DNA from 4 places in the Blautia sp. HCP3S3_H10_2 genome. Region 4 is predicted to be linked to each of the others. Evidence: riboswitches for the same ligand, from Rfam matches in the RefSeq annotation. Region 4 holds a riboswitch; each other region holds the start of a gene.
What was found. Region 4 has a riboswitch for cobalamin ahead of ACTQWB_RS08550 (sirohydrochlorin cobaltochelatase). Riboswitches for the same ligand answer to the same signal wherever they lie in the genome.
Positions count from the first base shown of each region.

Region 1: it holds a riboswitch for cobalamin, as region 4 does, so the genes downstream of both, ACTQWB_RS13240 (cysteine-rich small domain-containing protein) here and ACTQWB_RS08550 (sirohydrochlorin cobaltochelatase) in region 4, are expected to answer to the same signal.
Region 2: it holds a riboswitch for cobalamin, as region 4 does, so the genes downstream of both, ACTQWB_RS05035 (hypothetical protein) here and ACTQWB_RS08550 (sirohydrochlorin cobaltochelatase) in region 4, are expected to answer to the same signal.
Region 3: it holds a riboswitch for cobalamin, as region 4 does, so the genes downstream of both, ACTQWB_RS03225 (ABC transporter substrate-binding protein) here and ACTQWB_RS08550 (sirohydrochlorin cobaltochelatase) in region 4, are expected to answer to the same signal.

Region 1 is NZ_JBQKCL010000012.1:21,499-24,739, reverse strand. Features, by position in the region: gene ACTQWB_RS13260 (BMC domain-containing protein) at 1-221, opposite strand, end outside; gene ACTQWB_RS13255 (phosphatase) at 526-1,239, shown strand; partial or broken gene ACTQWB_RS13250 (DUF6783 domain-containing protein) at 1,193-1,330, opposite strand; partial or broken gene ACTQWB_RS13245 (DUF6783 domain-containing protein) at 1,268-1,411, shown strand; gene ACTQWB_RS13240 (cysteine-rich small domain-containing protein) at 1,446-1,733, opposite strand; cobalamin riboswitch at 2,064-2,251, opposite strand; gene ACTQWB_RS13235 (GDSL-type esterase/lipase family protein) at 2,390-3,241, opposite strand, start outside.
Region 2 is NZ_JBQKCL010000004.1:35,451-38,691, forward strand. Features, by position in the region: gene ACTQWB_RS05030 (VanW family protein) at 1-1,229, shown strand, start outside; cobalamin riboswitch at 1,284-1,475, shown strand; gene ACTQWB_RS05035 (hypothetical protein) at 1,685-3,241, shown strand, end outside.
Region 3 is NZ_JBQKCL010000002.1:290,090-293,330, reverse strand. Features, by position in the region: gene ACTQWB_RS03230 (sirohydrochlorin cobaltochelatase) at 1-772, shown strand, start outside; cobalamin riboswitch at 894-1,104, shown strand; gene ACTQWB_RS03225 (ABC transporter substrate-binding protein) at 1,208-2,305, shown strand; gene ACTQWB_RS03220 (FecCD family ABC transporter permease) at 2,344-3,241, shown strand, end outside.
Region 4 is NZ_JBQKCL010000006.1:144,287-147,527, reverse strand. Features, by position in the region: gene ACTQWB_RS08555 (Ig-like domain-containing protein) at 1-523, shown strand, start outside; cobalamin riboswitch at 782-954, shown strand; gene ACTQWB_RS08550 (sirohydrochlorin cobaltochelatase) at 1,144-2,412, shown strand; gene ACTQWB_RS08545 (hypothetical protein) at 2,631-3,241, shown strand, end outside.

The DNA.
Region 1 (3,241 bases), on a different contig from region 4:
TCGATCCCCGAAGACTTCATCGCAATATCTGCCATAATGATAGCAGTCTCTGCAGGACTAACCGTCATAATGCCAATTGCTGCTCTTGAATAGTCCAGGGATGGATCCAGCCCAAGTTTGGTATAAAGAATCTTATCCGGATTCGCAATGATATGCGCCAGGGAAATCTGCTTGCCAGGCACAAGTTCCTGTACGATACGCTGTTTCATTTCCGGAGACATATTATCTGTATATCCTATTTTTTCCTCCTGTCAAAAGCTTTCAGAATTTCTTTTTCTATATATACGATTATAACGTTCTCTTTCGAAAGTGTCAACAAAATGCAACATATATTCCCCCGTTTTGTGTGGTTTTTCCTGTGTTTTAATGTTGTTTTTATTTGTTTTCTTTCGTTTTTATAAATTTACAGTTGACAGTCATTTGCTGCTCTGTCATACTAAAATCAATAATATCTCTGCGCATATGCAGAGATAAACGCTACTACTCCAGGCATGTACATTGCCTGCTATAACAGGAGATGATTTTATGTATCTTTCCGATATACACACTCATTCCATTGCCAGCGGTCACGGTACAGTCTGTACCATCAGTGACATGGCAAAAGCCGCTGCCCGGAAGAATCTGAAGCTGCTGGGAATCACCGATCATGGGCCGGCAACTCTTGCAGCCGGTACCTCATCTTATTTCCGCAGCCTGACTTATTCCCCGAAGAAGCGCTTCGGAGTGGAATTATTATATGGAATCGAACTGAACATTCTTGATATTAATGGAACGGTAGATCTAAACCAGGAACTGCTTGATAAATTAGACTATGCCATTGCCAGCATGCATTATCAGAATTTCCGTCCCCTGACCTGTGAGGGAAATACCACAGCTTTTCTTAATGTAATGAAAAATCCTGTAGTAAAAATTCTTGGACACATTGACAATACCCAGTATGACTTAGATTATGAAACAATCATAAAAGCTACCAGTGACAATGGAGTTATCCTGGAAATCAACGAAGCCTCCCTTGCGCCATATGGATACCGGGGTGATACCCGTGCTAACTGCGCACAAATTCTGAAATACTGTCGCAAATACCTGGTTCCTATCGTGTTATCCAGTGACAGTCACGGCGTGGGACACATCGGTGATTTTACTTATGCAGCTGATTTTGTTCACGAAGCAATGTTTCCGGAAAGCCTGATTCTCAATAATCAGATTCCGAAATTGAAAATGATGTTAAGCATACGCTAGAGTATGTTTGAAAAAGGCTTTCTGCAAGATGTGCGTCACAATTTGTGGGAGATTTTGTCTGATTGAGGGAAGCGTAGCGGGCTACGCTGACTGAAAGAGGGCAAAATATACCGCAAAGTGGGGCGTGCAGATTGCAGGAATGATTTTTCAAACAGGCTCTAGAGTGTGTTAAAAAAGGCTTTCTGCAAGATGCACACTCTGGTGCACTACTCTTCTCTTACTTTTTTCATAAGGTCTGCCAGCTCCTGATATTTGCCGGTCACATAGCCATAATTTTTCCGTTTGTGAGGGAGCTGGCAATTGGTGCAGTCTTTAAAACCTTTTTCATTGTAGCGGAAATTTCCACCGCACTTATCTCCCAATGCATAAAGCGGGCAATAACAGAAAAGGCAGTTAAAATCTTCCGAATCCGCCCCTTTATGGCAGGGGAAAAACTCACATTTCTTATGACTGAAATAAGAATACTCTTTATCTTCCCAATATTTTTTTTCCATAATTTTCTTCTCCTTCTATCGGGTTCCAACATTTTGCCGGAACCCAAGCTTATAAAAAGGTAAAAAAATAACCGCTTACGCGGTCTCACATTCTCATAATATTTCAAATCATCACTTCTAAGAGGGAGCGATGCTACTCCGGGGTAGAATATGATCCGTTCATATATACGCGGAGGGAACGGTTTCATCCGAAGTAGTATCGCCTGCCATTTAATCTGTATAATTCTTCTGAACAGGCGATATTCCATAAAAAATGTCCACTCATAAAAGCGGACAACATCTCAGGGCTGCGGATTCCCTAAAACTGGTTGTTACACTTTCATCGGAAGTTTAACCTCGCCATACCAAGCAGGTTTCCTGGCTCCAGGATCATCGCTTCATCTCCCCTTCTCATGCAGCTGCACAATGGACTCTGAGACTCGCTCCTCTGTTACAGTGACCGGATCACTCAGGTTTCTCACCTGATTCCCTCTTTCTGCCAGCTCATAGCTGTCAGCACTTAATATGTTCAATATGGAATTATACTGACATCATAGTACCACCGGTCACTGCTTCTGTCAACCCTTCACAGGAAATTTTTGTTATTTTTTTATCACGATTCAATCACAAATTTAAATTCCACCCTCTAAGCAAAATTTAGTCTTACAAATTGAAATTCACTTTTGTATTTCTGTAATTTCTCTTATTTTAGAGATCAGCACATTTGCGGTCTTTTCATGTGATTTATGTCCCGGATGCTGTCTCGATCCGAATTCACCAGCAAAAGTATCCGGAAGTTTTACAAATTCCACTTTCTCATCCTTTGATTTTTCTTTATAGTTCCGGACTGCTTCTTCCAATACAGGCAAGATTACATCTCCAAGCATTCCGTAGCACCATATAATATAGCTTTTGGGGTTACAGGCTCTTATTTTTTTCAAAAACTCCTCTGCTGCACGTTCCACTTTTTCCAGATTCTTCGCGCCCATACCATCATTGGTTCCCAGATTTACAATAATTACATCTGGCTGGAATTTCTGAAAATCCCATTTTTCAAAGGCTCCCAGATGCTCATTTTGTGTTCCGTTTAGAAGGCCGCACACTTGATCATAATATAAGGGAATCGCCTGCTGTTCATTGCCTTCCCAGGAACAGAAAATACCCCAGCCGCTCTGGCTTATGCAGTTATACACAGCGCCAAGTTCTTTTGCCACCATATAAGCATAATTATCCACAGCATTAAAGCAAAATGAATTCCAGGTCATCTCAGACCCGGCACCACTGCCGCCTTCCCCAGAAGTAATACTGTCTCCGATCACTTCTATCTTTAACCTTGGTTCTTCAAGGGGATAAAAATCACCATCCGTTTCTATTTCTAATACCTGAAGCAATGTTTTTTCATCTGTGGGAAATGCCGGTGTATCACGAAGCAGTTTTACATTTCTAACCTTATCACCTTCCATATTGCGGAAAAGGCAGATCCGCTGCTCCCCTTTATTTAGCATAAGGCGCTGACTTATGGCGCCATC
Region 2 (3,241 bases), on a different contig from region 4:
ATACCCAGATGACTGTCACTTTAAACGGGAAGAAATTCCAGGTATCTGTTTATCCGGTACTTGGTTTGGACGTGAAGTCCATCGTAGAAAGTGCCTACTCTTTGGGACATGGTGCCTGGTATACCCACGGGACAGACCGCATTGAGCTTATGAACAATAAGACCAAGGAAGAGGTCACTCTTATGCCGGAAGCCAGAAACAAGGACGAACTGGATACTGTTCTGGATGAGGCCGGGATCTTAAATGGCTCCACCACCGTACAGACTTCCTGTGAACTCACAGACACAGATTTAGTGATCACCAAAGGCAAAACCGGAATCGGGCCAGATATGGATGCTTTAAAGGAGGAAATCCTGAGGGCGATTTCCATTGAGGATTATGAGGCAGTTATTGAGTGCCCAACGAAGGAAACTCCGCCAGACGAACTGGATATGGAAGCTTATTATGAAGAGGTACATACAGAGGCACAGGATGCTTCTTTAGGGGAAAATAATGAGATCATTCCAGCTGTTACGGGCATTTCCTTCAATGTAAAATCTGCTGAAAAGAAACTGAAAAAAGCAAAAGAAGGAGAAACTGTCACAATTCCGCTGGAAATCACTTTACCAGATGTGTCCACAGAAGAAATTGAAGCCCTTCCTTACCTGAACCTGCTTGGTACTTATACCACATACGGCGGAGGAACAGATAACCGTGTAGCCAACCTGAAACTGGCTGTGGAAGCATGTGACGGGGTAGAGCTTCAGCCCGGACAGATTTTTTCCTATAACGATACCCTTGGACCACGAACAGAGGAAAGAGGATACCGGGAAGCCACTGTGATCGTTGGCGGTGAGCATGCCCAGGATATCGGAGGCGGAATCTGCCAGATTTCTACCACTTTATATATGGCATGTCTCCAGTCAGATCTGGCTATTGTGGAGCGCCATAATCACGCGGCGCGGATCGATTATGTGGAGGATGGACTGGATGCAGCAGTAGTATGGGGCGGACAGGATTTCCGTTTCCAGAATAACAGTGCATATCCGGTTAAGATCACCGCTTCCTACGATGAGAAAGAAGAAGCAGTGACAGTATCCATCTACGGTACGAAAACAGATAACAACCGGGTGGAGATCACTACCGAACATTCAGATGCCAATATTTGCCGGACCTATCGCAGCGTCTATGATGAGGAAGGTACCCTTCTTCGCAAGGAAGAAGTTGGCTACAGCCAATATAAACAATAATTTGCCAGGTCAATCTATTGATTTCGACAAAGCAGTCTGCTATAATGAAATGAATTGAATAAATCCGTTTTCAGTGCCTTTGCAGGAATAGACTGCAGGCTAAGAGGGAATCAGGTGAAAGTCCTGAGCGATCCGGTCACTGTAAACAGGGAATGGAATCTGTTCGTGCCATTTGTATTTTACTGAGAAGGTTAGATTCCGTAATGATCTGTAAGCCAGGAAACCTGCTGAATCCGTTAATGAAAGCTTCCGAAGAAAGCACTTCATTCTCATGATATATCTGACTGCAGAATATTTAAATTTTAGTGCCTGCTTCTTTGTTTGGAGCAGGCATTTTTGTGTAATAAAATATTCCGTTGGAATTTTCTGATGTATACAGATGAGCTTCTTTACAAGAAACTGCCTGGATTTATTCAGAACCATATAAATGAACTATAAAGAATCGAGGGAGAAAAATGAAAAGAAATTCAAAACGCTTTCTGGCACTGTTTCTTTCTGTAGCAATGACGATCACTCCGGCTGTGCTCACACAGGCAGAGGGAGAGGATGTAAATGTGCTGATTACAACTACCCCTACACCAGCTGCAGAGGAAAAAGCTGCGGACATGGATGATCAGAAAACTGCTTCTGAAGATACTTCTAATACAGCCTCTTCAGAGGAAGCACCGGCTACGGAAGAGCCGGCAAAGGAAATCCCTTCCGAAACACCAGCTCCGGAGCAGACTCCTGCAGCAGAAGCGGATCAGGAACCAGAGCAGACACCGGAAGCAACTGTAACTCCGGTAGAAGAGAAAAAGGAAGAGGCAAAGGATACCAAAACTTCCGAAAAATCCGATTCCAAAGAAGAAACCGGAAAGACAGATGACACAACAAAAGCAGATGTAAAACCAGACGGATCGGACATCACAATTGATAAGCCAGATGATTCCGGCGCCCTTGGTATGTTTAAGATTGCAAGCTCTTCTGCAAGACACGAGGGAGACAAAACAATTGTTACTATCGTAACCGCTACAGACAAATACGATGCCATCTATCTCGGAAGCGTGGAAGATGCAAAAAGCGATCCAGAAAATGTATGTGTAGGAACTCCTACAGGAGAGGGCTATACCTTTGAATTTGCAGTTCCTTCCACAGAAGAAGACCAGAAATATCAGGTAGCCATCCGTAAAAAAGAGGGCGGCGTATGGTATCAGTATTCCAAAGGCGGAGAATTTACCATTACAATTCCAGGCAATAAGGCACCCACACCAACGGTTACACCAGTTCCAAGCGAGACCCCAGCTCCGGCACCAACCGCTACCCCAACCCCTGCTGTTAAACCAGCCGGTAACGTATGCGACAGCGGAATTTATAACGTAACTGTAAATTCCAGCGCAACCATGTTCCGTGTAGTAAACTGTGTGCTTACTTCCAAGAATGGCAAAATGACTGCTGTCCTTACTTTAAGCGGTACAGGATACGATTATCTCTTTCTTGGAACAAAGGAAGAAGCTGCCGCAGCAGATTCCTCGAAATGGGTTCCATATGTAGTAAATGCTGACGGTAAGTATACCTATGAGATTCCGGTAGAGTCTCTTGATGATGGAATTGCAGTCGCTGCTTTTTCCCATAAAAATCAGATCTGGTATGACAGGATCCTTACCTTCCAGTCAGAAACCCTGAACAAAATCGGTGATGTGCAGGATGACCCGGAAACACCAGATGATAACACGGATACTCCGGCTACAGTTACCCCAACACCTACAGCAGCCCCAACCCCAAGCAGTACCCCAACCCCAACACCGTCTCCGAAACCAGATAAAAAACCGGAAAAAGAGTCTAAATATGAATCTGACTTAAGCGGCGGAACAGCAGCGGTAAATAGTTCCACTACTCTGGCAGACGGAACCTATACTCCGGACAGCTTCTCCTGGTCTGGCGGAACTGGAAAAGTAAGCATTTCCTGCAGCAAGATCACCGTAACCGGCGGACAGGCTTATGCGACGATCGTATTCAGCAGTGAATACTATGGA
Region 3 (3,241 bases), on a different contig from region 4:
AAAAAAAGCAATCCTTGTGGTAAGTTTTGGAACCAGCCATGAGGACACCAGGAAAGTGACCATTGACGCTATTGAGGAGGCGATTGGAGCCGCTTTTCCTGATCACAGGATTTACCGTGCCTGGACCAGCAAGATGATCCTGGCCAAAATTGAGAAAAGGGATCACATTCATTATGACAATGTGAAAGAAGCTATGGATCACATGGCACAGGATGGAATCACAGATGTGATCGTTCAGCCCACCCATGTCATGAATGGCGTAGAGAATGATCTGATGAAAGCGGATGTTCTGGCATATGCCGATCGTTTCCAGTCTGTGAAATTCGGAGATCCGCTGCTTACCACAGAAGAGGACAATGAATATGTGGTAAAAGCAATCACAGACGCACTTCTGGTAAAGGATGAGGAAACAGCACTGGTACTTATGGGGCATGGAACGGAACATTATGCAAATACCGTTTATGCAGCCTTAGATTACAGATTCAAGGACATGGGTTATGAAAATGTGATCGTTGGTACCGTGGAGGCTTACCCGGGAATGGAACAGGTTTTGAAAAAGTTGGAAAAATCTGCTCCAAAGAAAGTAATGATCGCGCCATTTATGATCGTTGCCGGTGACCATGCCAAGAACGACATGGCAGGAGAGGAAGAAGATTCCTGGAAAAATATCATTGGGGCAAAAGGCTATCAGGTAGAAACTGTTTTGAAAGGTCTTGGCGAATACAAGAGTATTCGAAATTTGTTTGTAGAGCATGTAAAAAAAGCAAAATGATAAGAAACACGATTGGTTCGTTGCTCACGGAAATAAATGAGAATTGATAAATAGTTGACAATTTATTTAATCAGCGAATTATTTTGTTGTTTTTAAAGAAGAGATATGCTAGACTGTTGAAGTAATTGAATACCAGTTAAGTGAACAGCAATTCTGCTGTGAGAGGGAATCAGGTGTAAGACCTGAACGGTTGCGGCCACTGTATACAGGAAGGCAGGCTTAAAGAAACCATTGCGCATATGCGTGAGAAGGAAAGCCATGCTGCTAGAGTTTATTTGAAAAAGGCTCTGGGACCTGTGAGCCAGGAAACCTGCTTGACAAGGGTAAGAGAAGGAGCTTCCGTAAAAAGTGCCTTTTAAGTCACTGCCAGCAGTGACGCTTTTTGAAGCCCCATCTTTTCGGTTACAGAAAACAAACGAAAAGAGAGGAAAAGAAATGAAAAACAAAGTTTTAACCACAAGAATCATGGCTATGATGATGGCAGCTGCTATGACTATGTCCGTATCACCTGCAGTTTATGCAGCAGAGCGTGCTGACTCCGAGACCATCAAGGAGGACAATCAGCCTGCAGAGGAAACCACAGATGCTTCTGAGGAGAACGCAGATGCAGCTTCTGAAGGAGAGACCAGAACAGAGTATCCTTTGACCATCACAACCTATGATTACGATGGAAACGAAATCGAAACCACCTATGAAAAAGCACCGGAAAAGGTTATCGCTGTATACCAGGGTAGCATCGAGACAATGCTTGCACTTGGTCTTGAGGACCGTCTTGTAGCAACAGCTGGTCTTGATAATGAAGTTCCGGATGCTCTCAAAGAAGCATTTTCTAAAACAAATTATCTTGATGAATTTACCCCATCTCTTGAAACTGTTACTATGCTGGAGCCAGATATGATCCTTTCCTGGAGTTCTCTGTTTTCTGATAAGAACCTTGGAAATGTAACCAACTGGATCGACAAAGGCTGCAACACCTACTATAACTCCAATACCCGTCCAGGCGGTGAGAGAACCCTGGAAAACGAATATACAGATATCCTGAACCTTGGTAAAATCTTCGACGTGCAGGATAAAGCGGAAGCAATCATAGATGACATTAAAGCAGTTATCGACAATACACTTGAGGCTACAAAAGACGTAGAAGAGAAGCCTACCGTAATGGTTCTGGAGCCACTGGGTGAGGATATCACAAACTATGGCGCAATCAGCCTTGGCGGAGATATGGTAACCAAGTTAGGCGCCACTCTTGCAAATCCGGATGCCTCTGCTGTTGGAAAAGAGGATATCATTGCTGCAAACCCGGATGTAATCTTTGTTGTATACATGCCATACGCTGGTGATGACCCACAGAGCGTTCTGGAAAGCCAGATGGCAGTTATCCAGGATGACGAGGCACTTCAGAGCCTTGACGCTGTAAAGAACGGCCGTGTATACCCGATCATGCTCAGCGAAATGTATGCAAGTGCAACACGTACCCAGGACGGAGTAGAGACATTTGCAAAGGGATTATATCCTGACGTTACAATTGACTAAACTTTGTCTGGTAACGGATATTGATTGAGGAAAAAACAGTGAAAAAAGATAAAATTTTTCGTTCTTCGATATATGCCACAGCCCTTATTGGACTTATAGCATTTCTGATTTTTTCCATACTGGCAGCTGTTACATTTGGAAATGCAGATCTTTCATTGAAGGATGTATACAGTGTGATCCTGTACAAAATATTCCACATCAAAAGTATGGCCTCCTATTCTGAGGGGGCCATTCATGATGTTGTATGGCTGATTCGTCTTCCGAGAGTTCTCCTGGCACTTGCAGTAGGAATGGCACTTTCCGTGTGCGGTGTGGTCATGCAGGCAATTGTGCAGAATCCGTTGGCAGATCCTTATGTGCTTGGTATTTCTTCCGGTGCTTCTTTGGGAGCCACTCTGGCGATCATGCTGGGAATTGGTAGTTTCCTTGGGGGAAATTCCGTAGGAATCTGTGCGTTTATAGGAGCTATGCTCACCTCCTTTGCTGTTATAGCAATTGCCAATATGGGTGGAAAAGCTACATCTGCCAAGCTGATCCTTGCCGGAATGGCTATCAGTGCGGTATGTTCTGCTTTTTCCAACTTTGTACTCTACATAACAAATGATAAAAATGGTGCTACAGAAGTTATGAAGTGGACAATGGGAAGCCTTGCAGGTGCAAACTGGTCAAGAGTAACTGTTATGCTTCCTGTTACCTTAATATGTGTAGTGCTTTTCTGGACGCAATACAGAAACCTGAACCTGATGCTGCTTGGAGATGAAGTCTCCATTACCTTGGGAACTGATCTGCACAGATTTCGGACTGCATATCTGGTCCTGTCTTCTGTGATGGTAGGATTTGCTGTATACTGTGCCGGTGTGATCGGTTTTGTGGGACTGGTGATTCCACATGTGGTGAGAATCCTTTTTGGAACGGATCACAGCCATCTGATTCCAC
Region 4 (3,241 bases):
GGTTACCAAGGTAACCTTAAGTGCTAAGACTTCCACGAAGATAGCAGCAGGCAAGAAAGTACAGCTTCAGGTAAAAACAGCTCCTGCTAATGCAGCAAACAAGGCAGTTACCTGGAAATCCAGCAATACCAAGGTTGCAACTGTAAATGCAAATGGTGTTGTAACCATGAAGAAGAAAGCTGGCGGAAAGAGCGTTGTTATCACAGCAACCGCAAAAGACGGCAGCAAGGTATATGGATCCATTAAGCTGACCTGCACCAAAGGTTATGTTAAGAAGCTTGCGATTTCCGGAAATAAGACCGTAAAAGCTGGTAAGAGCCTGAAACTGAAAGCAAAGGTGACTGCAACCAAGAATGCAAATAAAAAGGTTGCATGGAGCTCCAGCAATACCAAGCTTGCAACGGTATCTTCCAATGGTGTTGTAAAAACATTCAAAGGAAAGAAAGGTACAGTGAAGATTACTGTCAGATCTCTTGACGGAACAAACAAGAAAGCAACAATCACAATTAAAATTAAAAAATAATAAGGGACGATGGATGATTAAGAAGTCCTGAGTGAGAAAAATGGTCTGTAACCTGTTGATGGGTTGCAGATCATTTTTTTAGACTATGTTAGATGAAAAAAGTGCCACATTTTGGCGTATAAAAGTTGTATATTTGCCAGTTACTTATTTAAAAGATAAAATGTAGAAATTTGACCCTAATTCATAAAAAATACATAATTTATTCAAAAAAAATACATAAAAATATGGTATCTATTAACTATCCGAGTCGAATATGTATAATGGTTATAGCGCGAAGGTTGCATCATGGACATGATGCGCAAAAGAGAATCTGGTGTGAATCCGGAACGATGCCGTCACTGTGTAAGGGAGCTGCTTCAGAGCCCACCAAAAAGGGAAGGGGGAGCAGTGTTGATCGAAGTCAGGAGAACTGCCTTGGCGTGGAATCTTAGGTCTGCGGTACACAGAACCTGTATTCTCATAGCAATACATAGAAGTCCTGTTTTCAGGAGATGTGTTTATGAGGAAGGTGCAGCTGCAGAAATGTGGCTGCTTTTTATGTTTATACATAAAAGGCCCTGTAGGGCGGGATCCTTATGCATGATTCAATCCGGAAATACAGGAAAAAAGAGGAAAAAGAAATGAAAAGAAAAACTTTATTAGCACTGCTTCTTGCAACTTCCATGGCTGCAAGCATGACTGTAGCAACAGGATCTGTTGCATTTGCAGAGACAGAAGAAGCAACTGAGGAGACAGCAGATGACGCTGAGGCTACTGACGATGCTGAGGCAGCAGATGATGCAGAAGCAACAGATGATACTGCTGATGCAGACAAGGAAGCAGCAGATAAAGTTGCAGCTCTTATTGATGCCATCTATGTTCAGGAAAGAAATGACGACACAGATGCACAGTGCAAAGAAGCAAAAGAAGCATGGGATGCTCTTACAGATGCACAGAAAGAGCTGGTAGAAGGCGAAGAAGCAAGCCCAGAGTATTTCGGACGTGACACAGGTGATGCTTCCAAAGATGATCCTCGTAACCAGGATGAGATCGGTGAGAATGAGCTTCTTGTAGTAAGCTTTGGTACTTCCTTCAATGACAGCCGTGCAGAGGACATCAAAGGAATCGAGGATAAACTTGCAGATGCATTCCCGGATTGGTCTGTAAGAAGAGCATTTACCGCTCAGATCATCATCAACCATGTACAGGCAAGAGATGATGAGGCAATTGATAACATGCAGCAGGCACTTGACCGTGCAGTAGCAAACGGTGTTAAGAATCTGGTTGTTCAGCCTACACACCTTATGCATGGCGCTGAGTACGATGAGATGGTAGAAGCTATTGATGAGTATAAAGATAAATTTGAGTCTGTAGCAATCGCTGAGCCAATGCTTGGTGAGGTTGGAGATGACGCTACTGTTATCAACGATGACAAGGCTGCTGTTGCACAGGCAATCACAGATGAAGCTGTAAAAGAAGCTGGATATGACAGCATGGAAGCAGCTGCAGAAGATGGAACAGCATTTGTATTCATGGGACATGGAACTTCTCATGTAGCAAATGTTACTTATGACCAGATGCAGACACAGATGAATGAGCTTGGTTTCACAAACGCATTTATCGGTACTGTAGAAGGTGAGCCAGAGGATACTGCTTGTGAGGAAGTTATCAATAAAGTAAAAGATGCCGGATTCAAGAAAGTTGTTCTTCGTCCGTTGATGGTTGTTGCTGGTGACCATGCAAACAACGATATGGCTGGTGATGATGACGATTCCTGGAAGAGCATGTTCGAGGCTTCTGGAGATTTCGACAGTGTTGACTGCCAGATCGCAGGTCTTGGAAGAATCGCTGCAGTTGAGGATCTGTATGTAGCACATACACAGGCTGCTATTGATTCAATTGCGAAATAATCAGGATAATTGATGCTTTAGAAAAATAAGAACTTGGACAGCTGCTGTTGGAGCATGTGAATTGTGAAGCGTGTTTCCGAAGCAGCTGTTTGAGCAATATCATTTGTAACTGTTCAGAGCCAGAAATATATGGGACGGGTATATGTCACTGATGGAATCGAAATTTTTCGGTTGGCTCTAAAGAGTTTCAAAATGAAAAATAAAAAAGGAGTGTTATTATGAAACGTTCATTAGTTGTTTTATTAACTGCAGTAAGCATGTCTGCCATGACAGTAGGGACAGTTGCTCCAGTATGGGCAGAGACAGAAGTCACAGAAGAGAATACCGAGACAATAGAGGCAGCAGAAGACTCTAAGGATGCAGACAGCACAGACAGTGAGCTGGAAGACGGTGTATATGGTGTAGAGTTTGATACAGACAGCGGTATGTTCCATGTGAATGAGGCCTGCAATGGCAGAGCCACTCTTACTGTTAAGGATGGCAAAATGACCGTTCATATCAGCCTTGTTTCCAAGAACATCGTAAACCTTTTCCTTGGAACAGCAGAAGATGCCCAGAAAGACGGCGCTAAGCTGATCGCACCAACTACAGATACTGTAACTTACAGTGATGGAATCTCTGAGGAGGTTTATGGATTTAATATTCCGGTGGAAAAACTGGATGAGGAGTTTGATCTTGCAATCCTTGGTACAAAGGGCAAATGGTACGACCATAAGGTAAGCGTTACAGATGCAAAAGAGCAGACTGAGGAAGAGAAAAATGCAGTTGTGATCGGTGAGGAAGAAGAAGGTGAAGAAGCTTCTGATGCCAAAGAAGAAGCTGCAGATAC